3 regions of the Sphingomonas pollutisoli genome follow, and region 2 is predicted to be linked to each of the others. Evidence: riboswitches for the same ligand, from Rfam matches in the RefSeq annotation. Region 2 holds a riboswitch; each other region holds the start of a gene.

Region 1 (5,599 bases), on a different contig from region 2:
GCAGCGGGATTGGTGCTCACCGTCATCACCGTGCTGATGATTATGTATTTCGGGCTGATCGTCGGCGGCATCCTGCTCGCCGACAGCCCGGCCCCGGGCGAGCGGCAGCGCAGCTTCGCCGACTTTCTCGCCGGCCCGGTCGACATCGCGACGGGCGTCGTCAGCGGCCGCGAGGCGATGGCGCAGATCATCTTTCTGCCTGCGGCGATGCTGCTGCTCGCCACCGTCGGCGGGGTGATCGCCGCTCTCTCGCGCTGATCGATCGTCCCAGCCGATCGGAACGACAGGCAGCGATCGTTGGAATGCCGCCCGACCGGGGGCCAAGGTGTCACTCGAAAGGAATTGTGATGACTTCGCTAGCGCTTACCCAGGACGAGACGCGCCCCGCCATGACAGGGATCGGAGGTGTGCTGCCGGGTCTGCTGCTGTGCGTCGGCGTGACACTCACGGCTTATGCCTTACAGTCAGCGGAACAGGCATTGTTTGGCCGCGCATGGCTCGAGGCGCTGGTGCTCGCGATCCTAATCGGCACCGCGATCCGCACCGCCTGGACGCCAGCCGCCAGATGGTTTCCGGGGATCGATTTCAGCGCCAAGCTACTGCTCGAGATCGCGGTGGTGCTGCTCGGCGCGTCGGTCAGCGCGGCGACGATCCTCGCGGCCGGGCCGGCCTTGCTGATCGGCATCGTCGGCATCGTCGCGACCGCGATCCTGGTCAGCTTCACACTCGGCCGCTTTCTCGGCCTGTCCAAGCGGCTGGCGATCCTCGTCGCGTGCGGCAATTCGATCTGCGGCAATTCCGCGATCGCCGCGATCGCGCCGGTGATCGGCGCCGACGGCGACGACGTCGCCTCGTCGATCGCTTTCACCGCGGTGCTCGGCGTCGCCGTGGTGCTGGGCTTGCCGCTGCTCGGCGTCCTGATGGGGCTGAGCGGGATCGCCTATGGCGCGCTTGCCGGCCTCACCGTCTATGCCGTGCCGCAGGTCATTGCCGCCGCCGCGCCGCTCGGCGCGCAGGCGGTGCAGATGGGCACGCTCGTCAAGCTGGTCCGCGTGCTGATGCTGGGGCCGGTATGTCTCGTTTTGTCGCTCGTCGCGCCCAAATTGCGCGAGGAATACGACGAATTGGCACCGCACGTCACCGCGGGCGATCGGCCCAAGGCGGGGCGTCCGCCGATCCACCACCTCGTGCCGTGGTTCATCATCGGCTTCCTGGCGCTGGTCGGGCTGCGTTCGGCGGACCTCGTGCCCCACGCCGCGATCGCGCCGATCGGCGAAGCGGCAACGGTGTTGACGGTCGTTTCGATGGCCGCGCTCGGGCTGGGCGTCGACGTGCGCACCGTCGCCAAGGCGGGCGGTCGCGTCACCGCTGCGGTGATCCTGTCGCTGGTCGCGCTCGGGGGTATCAGCCTGGCGCTGATCACCGTCCTCGGCATGACGCGCTAGATCCCGGATGCTGCGTCGAAAGCGACCGCGTGAGGAGAATGCGGCTTCCAGTCACGCCGAGCTTGGGGCGGGAACTCAAGGCTTCCGGTCGTTCTCTTCCTCACGCCGCTTCTGGCGCTCGTGCTCCTCGAGTTCTTCCATCTCGGCGACTTCCGGATCGACCGGGGCCTGCTCGTCAGGTTTGTCGGACATTTTATTCCTTGCCTTCCAGGGAGCGACCGTAACGATCCGCTACGCCAACCGACGTGCGAGCAGAAGCATTGTTCCGAGTGCGGCGATCGACAGCACGAAACTGCCCACCGTGTAGAGCAGCGTGAGAACCAGATTGCCTCGATCCCACAGCGTCACCGTATCGAGCGCGAACGTCGACCAGGTCGTGAAACCGCCGAGAAGCCCCGTCGTCAGGAAAAGCCGCAGATCGGCGTCGCCGGAAACTCGGAACGCGAACAGGCCGACCAGCAATCCCATCGTCGCGGCGCCGACGACGTTCACGAACATCGTCCCATACGGAAAATCCGGGCCGAGCAGCCTCAGCGCCGCCAAGCCTGCCAGATGTCGTAGCGCCCCGCCGATCCCGGCGCCGAGGAACACGATGATGACCGACCGCATGGCCTACCTCCAATATAATGTGAGATAGGAGTCATCAGCCCAAAACGGGCGGTTCGGCGAAGCCAGGCAGATTCCATTGCCGCTGTCGGCATGTCGCGAAAACCTGGGAGACGTCAAGCATCCATGATCCGGTGGGCGCGTGATTCGACGGGCAACGAGCCGTTACACGTGACCCTCCCCGGTATGGCCGTGTGCGACTTTCATCATCGCGTCATGATCCTCGGGCGCAGTGGCGACGGCTGCCTTATACGCAGCGGGCGTCATACCCGGCATCTTCTGGAGGAACGCGACCATGTCCCAGATCAGCGCATCGGGATGGGTCTTACCCCAGGCGGGCATGGCGGTGAGTTTGACCCCGTGCTTGATCACCCAGAATTGCTGCGCCGGCGTCAGGTCGGTGCCCTTCGCCAGTTCGGGCGCTTGCGGGTAGAGTCCTCGCGAAATCTCGGTCCGCTCGGCGCCGGGGGCGAGGTGACAGCCCTGGCACATCTCACCGTAGAGCCCGGCGCCCGCTGACACATGCGCCGGGCTTTCAAGATCGGCGGGCACGGTAATGCCCCGCGCATGCGCCGCGATCGATCGATCGCGCAGCCCTTCGAGCATCGTGTAGACCGGGCGCGAGTGCGGCGCATCGGCGCCGATGTTGTAGATGCCAGAATAGATGAAGACAGCGATCAGCAGCACGACGACGATCGTGGCGATCGCGACGAACGGGCCGCTTGGCAGATGATGGCGAAGGGGCTTGCGCGAGTCGGCCATGAACGATCTCCTCTAGAACCAGGTGCGGATGCCGAACACGAGGCTCGTCATGTGCGGGCTCTCACCGTCGGCGCGGGCATAATCGGCGGTGCGACCGACCTTTGCTTCGTAGGAAATACCGACATAGGGCGCGAACTGGCGGCTGATCTCGTAGCGCAGTCGCAGGCCCAGCTCGGCGGTGGAAAGGCCGACGCCGATCCGGTTCTTAGGCACATTTTGCGCCGCGAAATTGATCTCGACGCGCGGTTGCAACACTAAACGCTGCGTGATCTGCTCGTCATACCAGCCCTCGGCCCGGCCGAGCACGTCGCCCTTGGTCGACAGGAACAATGCCGCCTCGGTGTCGAACTCGTACGGCGTCAGGCCTTCGATGCCGATCGTCGCATAGGTCTGCGTCGGTGTCGGCTGGAAATCGTGGCGGATGCCCGCCTGGAGATCGAAATACGGCCCGATCGCGCGACTGTAGAGCGCTTGCACCTCGGCCGCGTCGACACCCTTGCCGAACGTGCCGTCGCCCTCCGATTTCACTACGAAGCGGTTGAGGTCGCCGCCGAACCAGCCCTCGCCGTCCCAGCGATAGCCGTCGCGGCCGTTCCTGATCTGCAGCTCGGCGAGATTGAACATCGCCTGCGAGAAAGTCTCGCCGCCATTTTCGTGTCGGAACGCCGCACGGGCCGGCTGCATCGCCGCCGCGCCGAAGCTGCGATCGGCATAGCGATCCATCGGTGGCGCGGGCGGTGGCGCGTTGCCGGCGGGAAGATCGGTGCCGGTCGGCGCGGCCTGCATCGGCATCGGCTGGGTCATGTCCATCCCGGGCATCGTCGATCCACCCGGCGCAGGCTTGCCCGACATATCCATGCCCGGCATCGCCTGCATCTGGTCGCTGGTGGTGGGCTGGGCCATGTCCATGCCGGCCATCGCGTCCGTCGACTGGCCGGTCGCGCGAGACCGCGATGGAGCCTTGCGCCGGGCCGCCGAGCCGGATGACGGCTTCTTCTTCACGATGGCCGGCTTTTTCTTCGGCGTCGCCTTCTTCGGCATCGGCTTAGACATGTCCATGCCGGGCATGGTCATGCCCTGCATCGACTGCGCAGTCGCGGGGCTCGCGGCCAGCGCGAACGCGCTCGCGGCGAGGATCAGCGCGCGGTTCATGCCGCGTCTCCCGTCTTGCGGACCGAGACGACGCGCATCATCCCCGCCATCATGTGATAGAGCAGGTGGCAGTGGAACGCCCAGTCGCCGGGCGCGTCGGCGGTCAGGTCGAACGCCACTTTGCCGCCTGGGGCGACGACCACGGTGTGCTTGCGCGGGGCATGATCGCCGTGCCCCGTCACCAGCTCGAAGAAATGGCCGTGCAGGTGGATCGGGTGCGCCATCATCGTGTCGTTGATGAGACGCACGCGGACGCGCTCGCCGTCGTGGAACGGGATCGGGTGCGCGGCATCCGACATCTTGACCCCGTCGAACGACCACATGAACCGCTCCATGTTGCCGGTGAGGTGGATGTCGAGCGAGCGCGACGGCGCGCGCACGTCGGGGTTGCGCTCGAGCGCGACGAGGTTGGTATAGGCCAAGACGCGGTGGCCGACATTTTCGAGGCCCTGCCCGGGCTCGCCGGTGCGATCCTTCGGCATCGGCGCGATGGTCGAGACGCCGGCGCCCTTCTTCACCCCCGGCGCATTGTCGAAATCGCGCATCGACATCGACGACATCTGCATGCCGCCCGACATGTCCATACCGCCGCCCTGGCCGGACATGTTCATGCCCTTCATGTGGTGCCCCGCCATCGACGTGCCCTGCATGTCGCCGTGCGCGGCCATCGGCATGCCGGCCATACCGCCCATCGCAGTCGCGGATTTAGACGGCGCGGGCGGCTTGACGGGTTCGGTCGCGAGCAGCCGCGAGGCGTTCTGTTCGGCGGTCGGGTCGGGCCCACGCGGCGGCATCGCTTTCATGTCCATCCCGCCTGACATGCCCTGCATGTCCATGCCCATATCGGTCATCGTCGCCAGCGGGCGCGGGCGCAGCGCTGGCACGGGAGCGACCATGCCGGCGCGCGGCGCCAGTGTCGCGCGCGCCATGCCCGAGCGATCGACCGCCTCGGCGACGAGGGTATAGGCGTGCACATCGGGCGGAGTGACCACCGCGTCGAACGTTTCGGCGACGCCGATCTGGAATTCGTCAGTCTCGACCGGACGGATGTTCTGCCCATCGGCCTGCACCATCACCAGCGGCAGGCCGGGAATGCGCACATTGAAGATCGTCATCGACGAGCCGTTGATGACCCTCAGGCGCACGCGCTCGCCCGGCTTGAACAGCGCGGTCCAGTTATCCTCGGGGCCGTAGCCGTTGATCGTGTAGGTGTATATCGCGCCGGTGCCATCCGAAATGTCGGTCGGGTCCATTCGCATCCCGCCCCATTTCAGGCGCTCGCTTTCGGGCTGGTCGCGCCCGGCGAGCAGGCCCGCGAGCGTCTGCCGCTGAAAGTTCATGCCGCCCGAATTGACCTTCATCCGGCGAAAGATCGTCTCGGGCGAGAGCTGGCTGTCGTCCGACAGGAAGATGATGTGCTCACGGTCGTAGGCGACCGGATCGGGGTCGGCCGGATCGATCACGATCGGCCCGTGCAACCCCGATTGCTCCTGACCGCCCGAGTGGCTGTGATACCAATAGGTGCCCGCCTGCTTGATCGGGAAGGCATAGCGGAACGTCGTGCCGGCATCGATGCCGGGGAACGACACGCCGGGCACGCCGTCGAACTGCGGCGGCACGAGTAGGCCGTGCCA
Region 2 (5,599 bases):
AGTGCCCGCTCCCGACATAGGAGAGGGCCGATGACGGTCAAAATACTCGCTGTTGTGGCGGAGTCCGCGACGGCAGCGGCTTGTCTCGATGCCGCCGAGGCAGCAGCGCATGCCATCCACGACGCGACCGTCGAGGCTTTGCATGTGGTTGTCGATCCTGACTATCTGATCGTCGCGTCGGAGGAGATCGCGTTCCAACAGCTTCGCGAACGCCACGAGGGCACCGCGAAGGAACGAGAAGCGGCGACCCTTGCGGCCTATGAGGAGTGGGTGGCGTCCCATCCCGATGCGGATATTCCGCTCACCTGGAAAGAGCGGATCGGCGCCGAAGAGGAGAATGTCGAGCAGGAGGCGCGCGCCTTCGACGTGCTGGTGCTGGCTCGTCCCACCAATATGGACGGCGGCGACGCCTTGCATGCCGCCATCCATCGGGCGCACCACCCGCTCTTCCTCGTGCCGGCCAAATGGTCGCTGAAGCCGGGCGACACTTTCGCAGACCACATCGTGGTCGCCTGGAACAACACGGCCTGCTGCCGCAAAGCGCTGGAAGGCGCTCTTCCCTGGCTCAAGGTCGCGGTTGAGGTGACACTGCTGCTGATCGCCGAAGAGCCCGAATTGGCGGATCCAGCGCGGGAGCTGCTGGACGCCCACGGCATCAGCTACCAGGTCCATCAATCCCAGCGCGACACGGAGACGCTCGGAGACCAGATCGTCACCGAGGCCCATAATCTGGACGCCGATCTTCTCGTGATGGGCGCCTATCGTCATAATCAGCTTCTCGAATGGCTATTGGGCGGCACGACACGGCATGTGTTGGCCCATTGCGATCTTCCGTTGTTCTTGGCCCATTGCGCCTGAGTATGGGCGCCCAATTCAGCGCCCTCGCACTTGGTCGCATCATAGGCGGCCGATTTACGAAAGTTCGATTGGTTTGCTGGTGGAACGATCTCGTCTTGAGGCGGTTGTTCTGCGAGGCTAAGCATGGTGCGCCTGATACATTGCTGGATGGGGATGGAGTCCCCCACAACCGCCGAACGGCTGATGACCCCTACCGCGTTGAACGCGGCGGGTGTGTGTCTCCGCCGCACGGGCTGAAAGCCAGACCGCCCGGTCCCGACACATGCCTGCTCTTCGGAGCGAGAAGTGGGAGTCGGTGCGCCATGGCTGGACTGGGAACGGGTAGTCCATTCGCGTCATCGACCGCGAGGCGTCGCTGATGCGCGACCTCGTGCTCCAGTTCTTCCAGGTCCTTGGGGTTCTGCTGCTGGCACCGCTACTGCAGGGGGTGATCCATAATTTCGAGGAGAAGGTGCAGCGGAGCCAGGGGCCAAGCATCTTCCAGCCCTATCGGGACCTGTGGAAGCTCTTCCGCAAGGAGATCGTCATTCCGGAAACGGCTTCCTGGCTGTTCTGGGTGGCGCCGATCATCGCCTTCACCTGCATGCTGACGGTGCCGATCCTGATCCCGGTGCTGACCGACTATCCCCTGCCCTATTCGGACATGGGGGACATATTGGGGGGCGGCCTGATCCTGACCCTCGGCTCCTTCCTGATCCTGTTCGCCGGCCTCGACAGCGGGTCGAGCTATGGCGGCATCGGTTCGAGCCGGGCGACGATGATCGCGATCCTGTCCGAACCGACCCTGATCGTCGTCTTTGTCGGCATCACCCTGCTCGCGCGGTCGATGATCCCTTTTGTCGTCAACCATCTGCTGGTCGCCACGCCCGCGCTCTACTGGAGCCCCAGCCACCTGTTCCTCGTCGCGGCCTTCTTCGTCCTGATCCTCGCTGAGACCGATCGCCTGCCGATCCATTCGAGCACGCATATCGAGGTCTATATGATCGAGGAGGCGCGCATCCTCGAATATTCCGGGCCGCTGCTGGCGCTCCTCAAATGGGCGTCGATGATGAAGCAGTTCATCCTCTACACCATCTTCTGCAACGTGCTGCTGCTGCCCTGGGGCTTGTCGCACCTGGGCACGTCGCTCGGCGCGCTGGGCGCGATCAGCGCGGACCTGCTCAAGTTCCTCGTGGTGCTGCTCGTCGTGGTCGTGGTCGAGACGACGCAGTCGCGCCTTCGCTTCTACCGCTATCAGGAGCCGCTCGCGGCCTCATTCCTGCTCGCGGTCCTCTCCATCATCAGCTCGCAAATGGGATAGCCTATGCCGGTCGAACATCTTGATCCGCTCGCTGCGTCCTTGTTCAGCCTGATGGCGATCCTCAGTCTGCTGCTCGCGTTCGTGATGCTGGGCTCACGCTGGCTGAACAATTATCTCTACGCCTTCGCGGCCGAGTCCTGGGTGATCGCCGGCCTGTCTGCGGTGGTCGGCTTCTACGGCGGCTTTCCCGAGCTATACGCGATCGCGGCGCTGACGGCGCTCTTCCGCGGCCTCATCCTCCCCTATCTGCTGGCGCGGATCATCCGGCGTCTCGACATCAAGCGCGAGATCCATGAGGCCCTGCGCCCCAGCTCCTGCCTAGTGTTGGGTGCGGCGGCGATCGTCTTCGCGCTGGTGGTGTCCGAGCATATCGGCGTGCGGGTCGGCGCCGCCGGGACCGTCGTGGTCCTGGCGCTCACCGTCATGCTGTCGATGAAGATGATCGGCTTTCTCATGCTGGTGGTGCGCCATGAGGCGATCAGCCAGATCCTCGGCCTGCTGGTGCTAGAGAACGGCATCTTCCTCGGCGCCCAGATCCTGGTGCCGGGAATGCCGATCCTGATCGAGCTGGTCATCCTGTTCGATCTGCTGGTAGTGGTCGCCTGCTTCGGCGTGCTGGTCCGCTACCTCACCGTGCATGTCGGCAGCACTTCGAGCCTCGACCTGAAGAGGCTTGTCGGGTGATGACGACGGGCACGCTCATCGCCCTGCTGCTGCTCTGCCCCGCGGTGGCCGTGGTCGGCTCGATCGCCGGCCGAAGCCCGCGCTTCGCCGAAGCGATCAACCTGCTGGCGAGCATCGGCAGCTTCGCGGTCGCGATCGCACTGGTCTGGCGCGCGACGCCAGAGCCGGTGATCTACGGCCGCAGCTATATTGCGCTCGACGCGCTGGGCGCGTGGGTCATCCTCTGCGCCGCGCTCGTCTATCTACTCTCGTCGATCTACGCGATCGGCTACATGCGGATGCTGGACGAGGATGAGCGGCTACCCGGCTTCTATGCCCTGTTCGCCGGCTTCGCGCTCACGATCTTCGTCGGGCCGCTCATGAACAATCCGGGACTCTACTGGATCGCGATCGAGCTGACGACTTTGGTCAGCACTTTCCTGGTCGCCTTCGAGCATGAGGCGTCGAGCATCGAGGCAGCCTGGAAATATATCGTGATCGTCTCGGCGGGCATCAGCCTGGCGTTGCTCGGCACAGTGTTGTTCTACTGGAGCGGCACCTTCGTCAATGGCCCGACCTATGAACTGACCTGGGCTTCGCTCACTGCTGTCGCCCCGCGCGCCAGCCAGTCCATCATCCTGTTGTCCTTCCTGCTCGTGCTCGTGGGCTATGGCACGAAGGTCGGCCTGGCGCCGATGCATAGCTGGCTGCCTGATGCGCACAGCGAGTCCCCGGCCCCGGTCTCCGCCATGCTCTCCGGAGCGCTGCTCAACACCGCCATGCTGGGCGTGGTTCGCTTCCTCGGCGTGGCCGACGCCGCCGGCATCGGCGGCACCTGCCGCGTGGTGACGGTCGCGCTCGGGCTGCTCTCGATCCTGGTCGGCGCGCTGTTCATCGTCCGTCAGCGCGGGATCAAGCGGCTGATGGCCTATTCGAGCGTCGAGCACATGGGCGTGATGGCGCTCGGCTTCGGGTTCGGCGGGATTCTCGGCACCGCCGGGGCGCTCTACCACATGCTCAACCACTCGTTGAACAAGTCGCTCATGTTCTTCGGCGCCGGCAACGCGATGCGCGCCTATCAGACCAAGGACATTCGCGGCATCCGGGATGTCTGGCTACGCTTCCCGGCGCAGGCTGCGCTCTGGCTGGCCGGTGCCGCCGCGATTACCGGCGCGCCACCCTTTGGCCTGTTCCAGAGCGAACTCACCATCCTGCGCGCCGGCATCGGCCTGCCCCATCTGTCCTGGGCGGTTTACGGCATGGCCCTGCTGCTGATCGTTATCTTCATCGCCTTCATGAACCATTTCCGGGTGATGTACCTGGAACCGCCGGCATCCGCGCCGGAAGAGCGGTCCGGCCGGACACTCAGCGCCTGGTGCGTCGCGCCGATGTGGCTGGCGCTCCTTCCGCTCTTGCTCTTCGGCCTTTGGTGGCCGGACGCGATGTGGCGCTATTTCCATGGCATTGCGGTCGCGCTGTCGGGGGCGGCATCATGATCGCGGCCGATCAGCCGCCGATAGCGCGGCGCGAGCCGGTCCGGGTCATCGACATCGGGACCGATGTGCTCGTCTCGAACGCCCAGGGCCTGCACAGCACCGGCAGCCGGCTCAAGATGGTTTATGCGCGCAGGATCGCCGAGGATCGCACCGAGCTTCGCTACGTCATCGAGGAACCCCCACTCCACGGCTTCACCGCCTGGCGCTGTGTGATCGGCAGGACGGCGCCCAGCCTCGCCGACGTCTGGCCGCTGCTCAGTTGGGACGAACGCGAGATCATGGAGCTGTATGGCGTAACCTTTCTCGGCCATCCCGATCCGCGGCCATTGGTCTTGCATCCCACCGTTGAAGCAGGGCCTGCGAGCAGGGTGATCGTGGAGGATGTCTCCGAGCCTGGCCTGCGCGCAGCCGGCGTCCTCCCCGAGATCGCCGGCGCCAAGCTCGACGTTCAGTTGCTGCCCTTTGGTCCCGTCCGCGCTGGCGTGGTCGAATCCGGGGCCTTCTTCTTCGGCTATGTCGGCGAGCATATCCTCGAATATGAGCCGCAGCTCTTTTTCAAGCATCGCGGCATGGAAACGCGGTTCGAGGGTTTGCCTCCCGAGGCAGGAACCGTGCTTGCGGAACGGGTTTCCGCGGTGGGCAGCGTGGCGCACGCCTTCGCCTATTGCCGGGCGGTTGAAGCCTGCGCGGAATGCACGCTGCCCGAGCGCGCGCAATGGGGCCGCGTGCTGCTCGCCGAGATGGAGCGGATCTACAATCATCTCCATTATCTGGGGCATCTCGCCGACACGACGACGCTCAAGGTCGGACAGGCCGAGGGGATGCTGCTCGAGGAGGAAGCAAAGCGGCTCAACGCGCGCCTGACCGGGAGCCGCTTTCTACGCAACATGCTGACGCCGGGCGGCCTCAGACGCGATATCGACCCTGGCGACTGGCTGGCCCCGTCGCTCGCGCAGCTCCGCTCCCGCACGGAGCGCTATACCAAGCTGCTGAAGCACAGCGACAGCTTCCTCGACCGTCTGCTGACGACGGGGCCGCTCCCCTCCGAGGTCGCGTTCGATCAGGGGGCAACCGGCCCGGTCGCGCGGGCATCGGGCCTCGATCGCGACCTGAGACGCGATCATCCATACGCCGCCTATGATCGGTTCCCCCCGGAGATCGCCACGCATGACGAGGCCGACGCCCATGCGCGTTTCCATGTCCGTGTCGACGAGATCATGGCGAGCTACGCGCTGCTCGATGCGCTGCTGTCGCGGCCGCCGCAGGGCGCCATCCGGGAACG
Region 3 (5,599 bases), on a different contig from region 2:
CGATTTCGGCGCCGTTCTGGCGGACCGGGCCATGGTTGCTATAGCCATAGTGCGTGTGGTGCGCGACGGCATTCATGATGCCGTCGTCCTTGGCGGTCGCGACCAAGACCCGGTACAGCGGCTTTGCCGACCAGAGTGAACGCGCCCCTGCCCTCGCCACTTTGTCGGATGGCTTCATGTAAATCCGGATCATGCCGATCTCGGCGGGAGTTACTTCATGAGGGTAAGACATGTGTTCACTTTCGCTTTCATTGCTGAGAAGGGGGGACAAAGGAAGGAATTGTGCAAGGGTGAGCGCCGACCGCGCGGCTCTCGCGTCACGAAGCGTTGAATCAGGGACGACAAAACCCTTGTCGTGTTTGGGCACTGCGATGCGCTGGGAGAGATAGATTCCGCTGTGTCCGGAGCAGAGATAAGACACGAAGCACGCGACCGCGATTGGAACGGCGTTGGTGGCGCCGAACAACTCGATGCCCATGATGGTGCAGGCGAGCGGCGTGTTGGTGGCGCCGGCGAAGACCGCGACGAAGCCAATCCCCGCGAAGAGGTCGATAGGAGCGCCGAGCAAACCACCCAAAGCGTTCCCCAGTGCGGCACCGATGAAGAAGAGCGGCGTGACCTCGCCGCCTTTGAAGCCGGCGCTGAGCGTGACGACTGTAAACACCATCTTGAGGAGCCAGCTCCAGTGATCGACCGGCGCTGAGAAGAAGCCTGCGATCGTCGGCACTCCCGGGGGTGCCGACACACCGAGCCCGAGATAGTCTCGAGTGCCGAGCGCATAGACCAGGCCGATGATGAGCAGACCGCCAACGAAAGGACGAAGCGGTCCGAACGGGAACAGCCGCTTGAAAAAGGCGCCGAGATTGTGGTTCGCTTCGGCAAAGACGAGGCTCGCCAGTCCGAACGCGATGCCGGCGAGTGCGGCCTTGGCCAGCAGGAGAGGCTCCGTCATCAACGAGCCGCCGCTGCCCGATACATAATCGATGTGATAGGCGCCGTGGTGGATGCCCAACTGATGGCAGGTCCAGTCGCCGACGATACCTGCTACGAGGCACGGTACGAGCGCAGGGTATTCGATTCTTCCGACAGCCAGAACCTCCAGCGCAAATACGGCACCGGCGAGCGGTGTGCCGAACACGGCACCGAAGCCGGCGGCGATGCCAGCCATCAGGATGATGCGGACTCCCGACTCATCGAGACGGAAGAAGCGACCAGCGGCGCTGGCCAGGCTGCCTCCGAGTTGAACGGCCGTGCCCTCTCGACCTGCCGAACCGCCAAAGAGATGCGTCGCGACAGTGCCGACGAAGATCAGGGGTGCCATCCGCAACGGGACGCCGCCGCCAGGCTCGTGGATCTGGTCCACGATGAGATTGTTGCCACCTTCGACGCTCTTGCCCATCCAATGGTACAACATGCCGATGGCAAATCCGCCGACCGGGAGGAGGAACAGCAGCCAAGGGTGCGCAAAGCGCGTCCGTGTCGCGACATCGAGGCTCCAGAGGAACGCCGCGCACAGCGAGCCAACGGCGATCGCCATCGGAACGAGGACGATCGTCCAGCGCGCAACCGAGACAGCATGGTCATGCTGCGTCCGGATGAAGGCAGCCAGATTGAACTGGTGAAATAGATTCGAAAACGAAGCGCGCACGATTCCCCCGCATATTGCGTTGCCGCAAACGGTAGGAATCATCAGCCCGGATGGGCGGTTCGGCTCAGGTGAGCCCGGCAGAAATCCATTGCCAGAGCGGGCATATGCAGAAGAGCGTGACACCCGTCAATCGTCGAGGCGGACCAAAATCGAACTTTTTGCTGCATCGCAGCGAAAAGAGGTGCGGTGTGGCAATTCTGCATCAAACGCGCGGCTGTTCTTGCTCGAAGATCTCATGGATTGAAGCGCCTTGTGGATGTCTGTTGACCCACAAGGGGCAAGCCGAGTATCATGTCGAGGTTGGGGATGGAGTCCCCCATAACCGCCGCGCTCGCCGCGGCTGATGACTCCTACTGCGAAGTAAGAAAAGCGGTAGGAGATTGATGTCGTGCAAGCAGCCCAGCCGGCGATTCCCACCTCACAATCCCTGGAGCGCCTTTTCGAGCGCGTCGAATTGATCCCCGGCCGTGGCGATCCACGATCGAACCGCCTTTGCGTTATGACGTTCGTCGCCTTGTTGGCGGGAGAACGACACAGGGATGATCCGAGGACCGCATCACCATTCATCCGGACTTTCGCCGTCCGACTGAATGACAGCCTGCCGGACAATAAGCGACAGCAGCTCAAAATCTTCGCGCCGCGGATCGTCGGCACGAACGATCAATGCGACAATTTGCGAGCCGAGATAGTTCGCTCGTGTTTCGCACAGGAGATCGTACCTCAGCTTCGGCGCGATCGCGATCGTGCTTGGCTTCCCGAGTCGACGTGGGAGCGCATCTATGCGTTTTCCGCCCAGCCGTTTGTCACGAGCGCGGCTTCGGCCCCGTTAATGGACAGGCTGTTGGGATCTGTTCGTCCCCAGGAGTTCGATCAGGTCTCGCGCCTGGCCAGCGATTTGCTGATCACCTGCGCGCGAGCGGCACCCGATAACAAGGGCGACTGGTATTGGGGCAAGGCGATCGAGCTCCTTGATCGACTCTGCGATGCCGGCCCCAGGGCGGCGGGCAATGCGATCAGCGCCGAGACCATTCTGGCCGCAGAGCAGAAACTGCAGCGTCGTAGCGGCTCACGGAAAGGCCTTTCAGGGCTGCTGGAGCGTCTGCATGACCTGATCGGGTGGATTGCGGACCAGCCCACACCGACCCTTACTGCGGTCGATGCGCAATATATGGTGATGAAAAACGCCATGAAGAACCCGGGCGACTGGGACGAGGTTTGGACGGTAAGGCCCGCAGCGACGCCATCGGGAGCGCCAGCCAAGCAGGCGCCCGCCCCCTTATTCCCGCTCAAGTCGAAGACCTCGTCGTCCTGAGACGGCCCCGCTTAAGCGGACATGCGGCTGCTTTCCGCATCTCGACGCAGCTACGGTACGAGACGGCTGAGACAGTCAATGCAAAGCTCGTCAGTAAGTCGCTACGCGCCCAGAGAAGCACCGCCGGTGTAAGACAGCCGGCATGATGACATCTCGGCCTGCCCATGCTGGCAGTTGCCATCTTTAAATCGTCATTAAATCTTGCAAAGAGGCAGCAAGGGAGACTTGCTATGCTTTTGTCACGACGCGAAGCGATCATCGGTGCGACCGCGATTGCCGCCACCGCGGTCGTGCGCATCCCCGCGCGGGCAGCGCCTCCGGCGGTCAATTTCCTCGTTCTAGGGGATTGGGGTCGAGACGGAGCATCCCATCAGCAAGATGTAGCGGACGCGATGGGCCGGTCGGCCAAGCAGATTGGCAGCCGTTTCGTGGTCACCGTCGGCGACAATTTCTACGATAATGGTGTTCAGAGTGCCGACGATCCGCAGTGGCAAAGCTCGTTCGAACATGTCTACACGGCGCCGTCGCTGCAAACGCCATGGTATGCCAGCCTCGGAAATCACGACTATCGGGGCAATCCCCAAGCCCAACTCGAATATGCGGGGTCAAGCAAGCGATGGCGACTGCCGAGCCGCTATTACAAAATTGCGGGCGTTGACATCGGCGCCCCCCATCTGGACCTCTTCATCCTCGACACATCGCCGCTGGTGAACAAATATCGGACCGAATCCGATGGCCCGATCCGCGCGAATGTGCTCACGCAGGACACGCGCACGCAATTGGCTTGGCTCGATCGCGAGCTCGCAGCCTCGCGCGCGCCCTGGAAACTGGTAGCGGGGCATCACCCGATCTTCTCCGGCGGCAGTTCGCACGGAAACACACCGGAAATGATCGCGCAGGTCGAGCCGATCCTCAAGCGGCATGGCGTGCAGGCATATCTTGCCGGGCACGATCACGATCTTCAATTTCTCGATCGCGATGGCCTATCCCTTATACAAACGGGAGCGGGGTCCGAGGTGCGTCCTGTTCAGGCCGTAGAAGGGACCGAATATTGTAACGCGCGTTCCGGTTTTACATGCCTTCGGAGCGATCCGGATATGCTCTCGCTGGAATTTGTAGACTATACCGGCGGCTCGTTATTCAAGCGGAATATCGGCCGCGAAATTGCGCGTTCGCGAAGGGCAGCCTGATCGCCGCGTCTAGCGGCGCCAGTCAACAATTGGAGTTGCCGTCATCACGGACGCTCTTGAGCGGCGCGCGCTCGATTGGTGGTGACCCGAGAAAAGGCTGATTTCATCGAGCGCCCATTCGACGGACTTGCCTTTCAGCGTCGGGACGGCCGCGAGCCCCTGCCCGTCTTCCGCGGTCGTGAAATCGTTTCACGTAGAGCGCCCAATCGACTCAATGTATCGACCGACCGTTTCTGATCCACCGCCGAGAGACCGAGCGCGATCGCTTCGAGCGCTGCCACCGTGGCCGCATGCAGTGCGACTTTTCGGGCTTTACCGCGTCGCACCGGCACGACGATGGTTGCGCGCTCCGCCAGGCGTTGCTCCAGCGAGTCGGTGACAAGAACGATCGGCAGGCCGAGCCGTTGGCCTTCTTCGATCGTTGCTTCCACCTCCTGATAGGCACCGCCATAAGCGAGCAGCAGCAAAGCATCGCCCGCCTGCAAATCGAGGAGCTGGTCGGCGAGCGCGATGCCGCTGGCGTCGCATGTCGCAGAGCGTCGGCCGCTCCGGCCGAGCAATATGCTCATATAGCGCGCCAATGGACCGGACTGACCGATACCGAAAACGACGATCCGCTGGGCGGAATTGAGTGTGGACACGGCCGCGATGAGCATGAGGCGGGTGGCCTCGGTCTTGAGCGCGGCAATCGCGTCTTGATGGGTTTCGAGGACGAAATCGATCGCATGTTCGGTACCCGCGTCGATTCTGGCCAAAGTGCGCTTCATGTTTGCAGCTGGCGTCGATCCGCTATCGAGGCTCTCCGCGATGATTTTCCGCAAGTCCGGCAGCCCGGAAAAGCCCAGCGCTTTCGCAGCCCGTACCACCGTCGCATCGGATGTTCCGATGGCTCGAGCCAGTTCGGTCGCTGAACTCGCGAGCGCAGCCACCCTGTTCTGATCGATATAGCGGGCAACCCGCAACACGGCGGCAGGCAGCGCGTCGCGCAATGCTTCGATACGCGCGCTCAGCAGATCGGTCTTTCTGGTCTCGGACATCGCTGCGCTCGTTTCAAATGTGGTGGGAGGCACGAATCGCGTACCCGGTGCGTGTAGTGATTCTGTCACATCGCCAATCTAGGTAGCAAATACTACGAATCGGAATTGGACGACATCGCCGCGGTCTGCCCCTGAAACTGCGCCAAAGAGCGCATTGGTGTCGTACCGGCCGAATGGTCGGGTCGGCCCTCAAGGGGAAAAGCCATCGCGAACGATCGTCCATTCGGCAAGAGGGGGATTTCGATGAAGGCGATGAAGGCGAGTTTCTGTTCGGGTGTCACCCTGACGAGTATGCTGATGGTCGCTCCCGCATGGGCCCAGGCCACCCCCGAGGCGACCGCTCCTCAAAAGTCCGATATTGCCGAAGGCAGTGACATCGTCGTGACGGCAACCAAGGCCAATGAGATTGCCC

The links. A riboswitch is a leader RNA that binds a small molecule or an ion and turns the genes downstream of it on or off. The one in region 2 is predicted to bind fluoride.
Region 1: linked by a shared signal. The riboswitch ahead of crcB (fluoride efflux transporter CrcB) and the one ahead of PX554_RS20670 (respiratory chain complex I subunit 1 family protein) in region 2 are both predicted to bind fluoride.
Region 3: linked by a shared signal. The riboswitch ahead of PX554_RS24965 (DUF190 domain-containing protein) and the one ahead of PX554_RS20670 (respiratory chain complex I subunit 1 family protein) in region 2 are both predicted to bind fluoride.

What each region holds. Positions count from the first base shown of each region.
Region 1 is NZ_JARFNJ010000021.1:20,676-26,274, forward strand. It holds gene PX554_RS24875 (hypothetical protein) at 1-258, shown strand, start outside; gene PX554_RS24880 (YeiH family protein) at 348-1,445, shown strand; gene crcB (fluoride efflux transporter CrcB) at 1,677-2,054, opposite strand; fluoride riboswitch at 2,073-2,144, opposite strand; gene PX554_RS24890 (c-type cytochrome) at 2,217-2,813, opposite strand; gene PX554_RS24895 (copper resistance protein B) at 2,826-3,965, opposite strand; gene PX554_RS24900 (copper resistance system multicopper oxidase) at 3,962-5,599, opposite strand, start outside.
Region 2 is NZ_JARFNJ010000011.1:55,426-61,024, reverse strand. It holds gene PX554_RS20675 (universal stress protein) at 31-858, shown strand; fluoride riboswitch at 999-1,058, shown strand; gene PX554_RS20670 (respiratory chain complex I subunit 1 family protein) at 1,217-2,158, shown strand; gene PX554_RS20665 (hypothetical protein) at 2,162-2,842, shown strand; gene PX554_RS20660 (proton-conducting transporter transmembrane domain-containing protein) at 2,842-4,317, shown strand; gene PX554_RS20655 (hydrogenase large subunit) at 4,314-5,599, shown strand, end outside.
Region 3 is NZ_JARFNJ010000022.1:186-5,784, forward strand. It holds gene PX554_RS24965 (DUF190 domain-containing protein) at 1-1,648, opposite strand, end outside; fluoride riboswitch at 1,674-1,750, opposite strand; fluoride riboswitch at 1,942-2,008, shown strand; gene PX554_RS24970 (hypothetical protein) at 2,037-2,960, shown strand; gene PX554_RS24975 (purple acid phosphatase family protein) at 3,191-4,150, shown strand; gene PX554_RS24980 (MurR/RpiR family transcriptional regulator) at 4,285-5,187, opposite strand; gene PX554_RS24985 (TonB-dependent receptor) at 5,431-5,599, shown strand, end outside.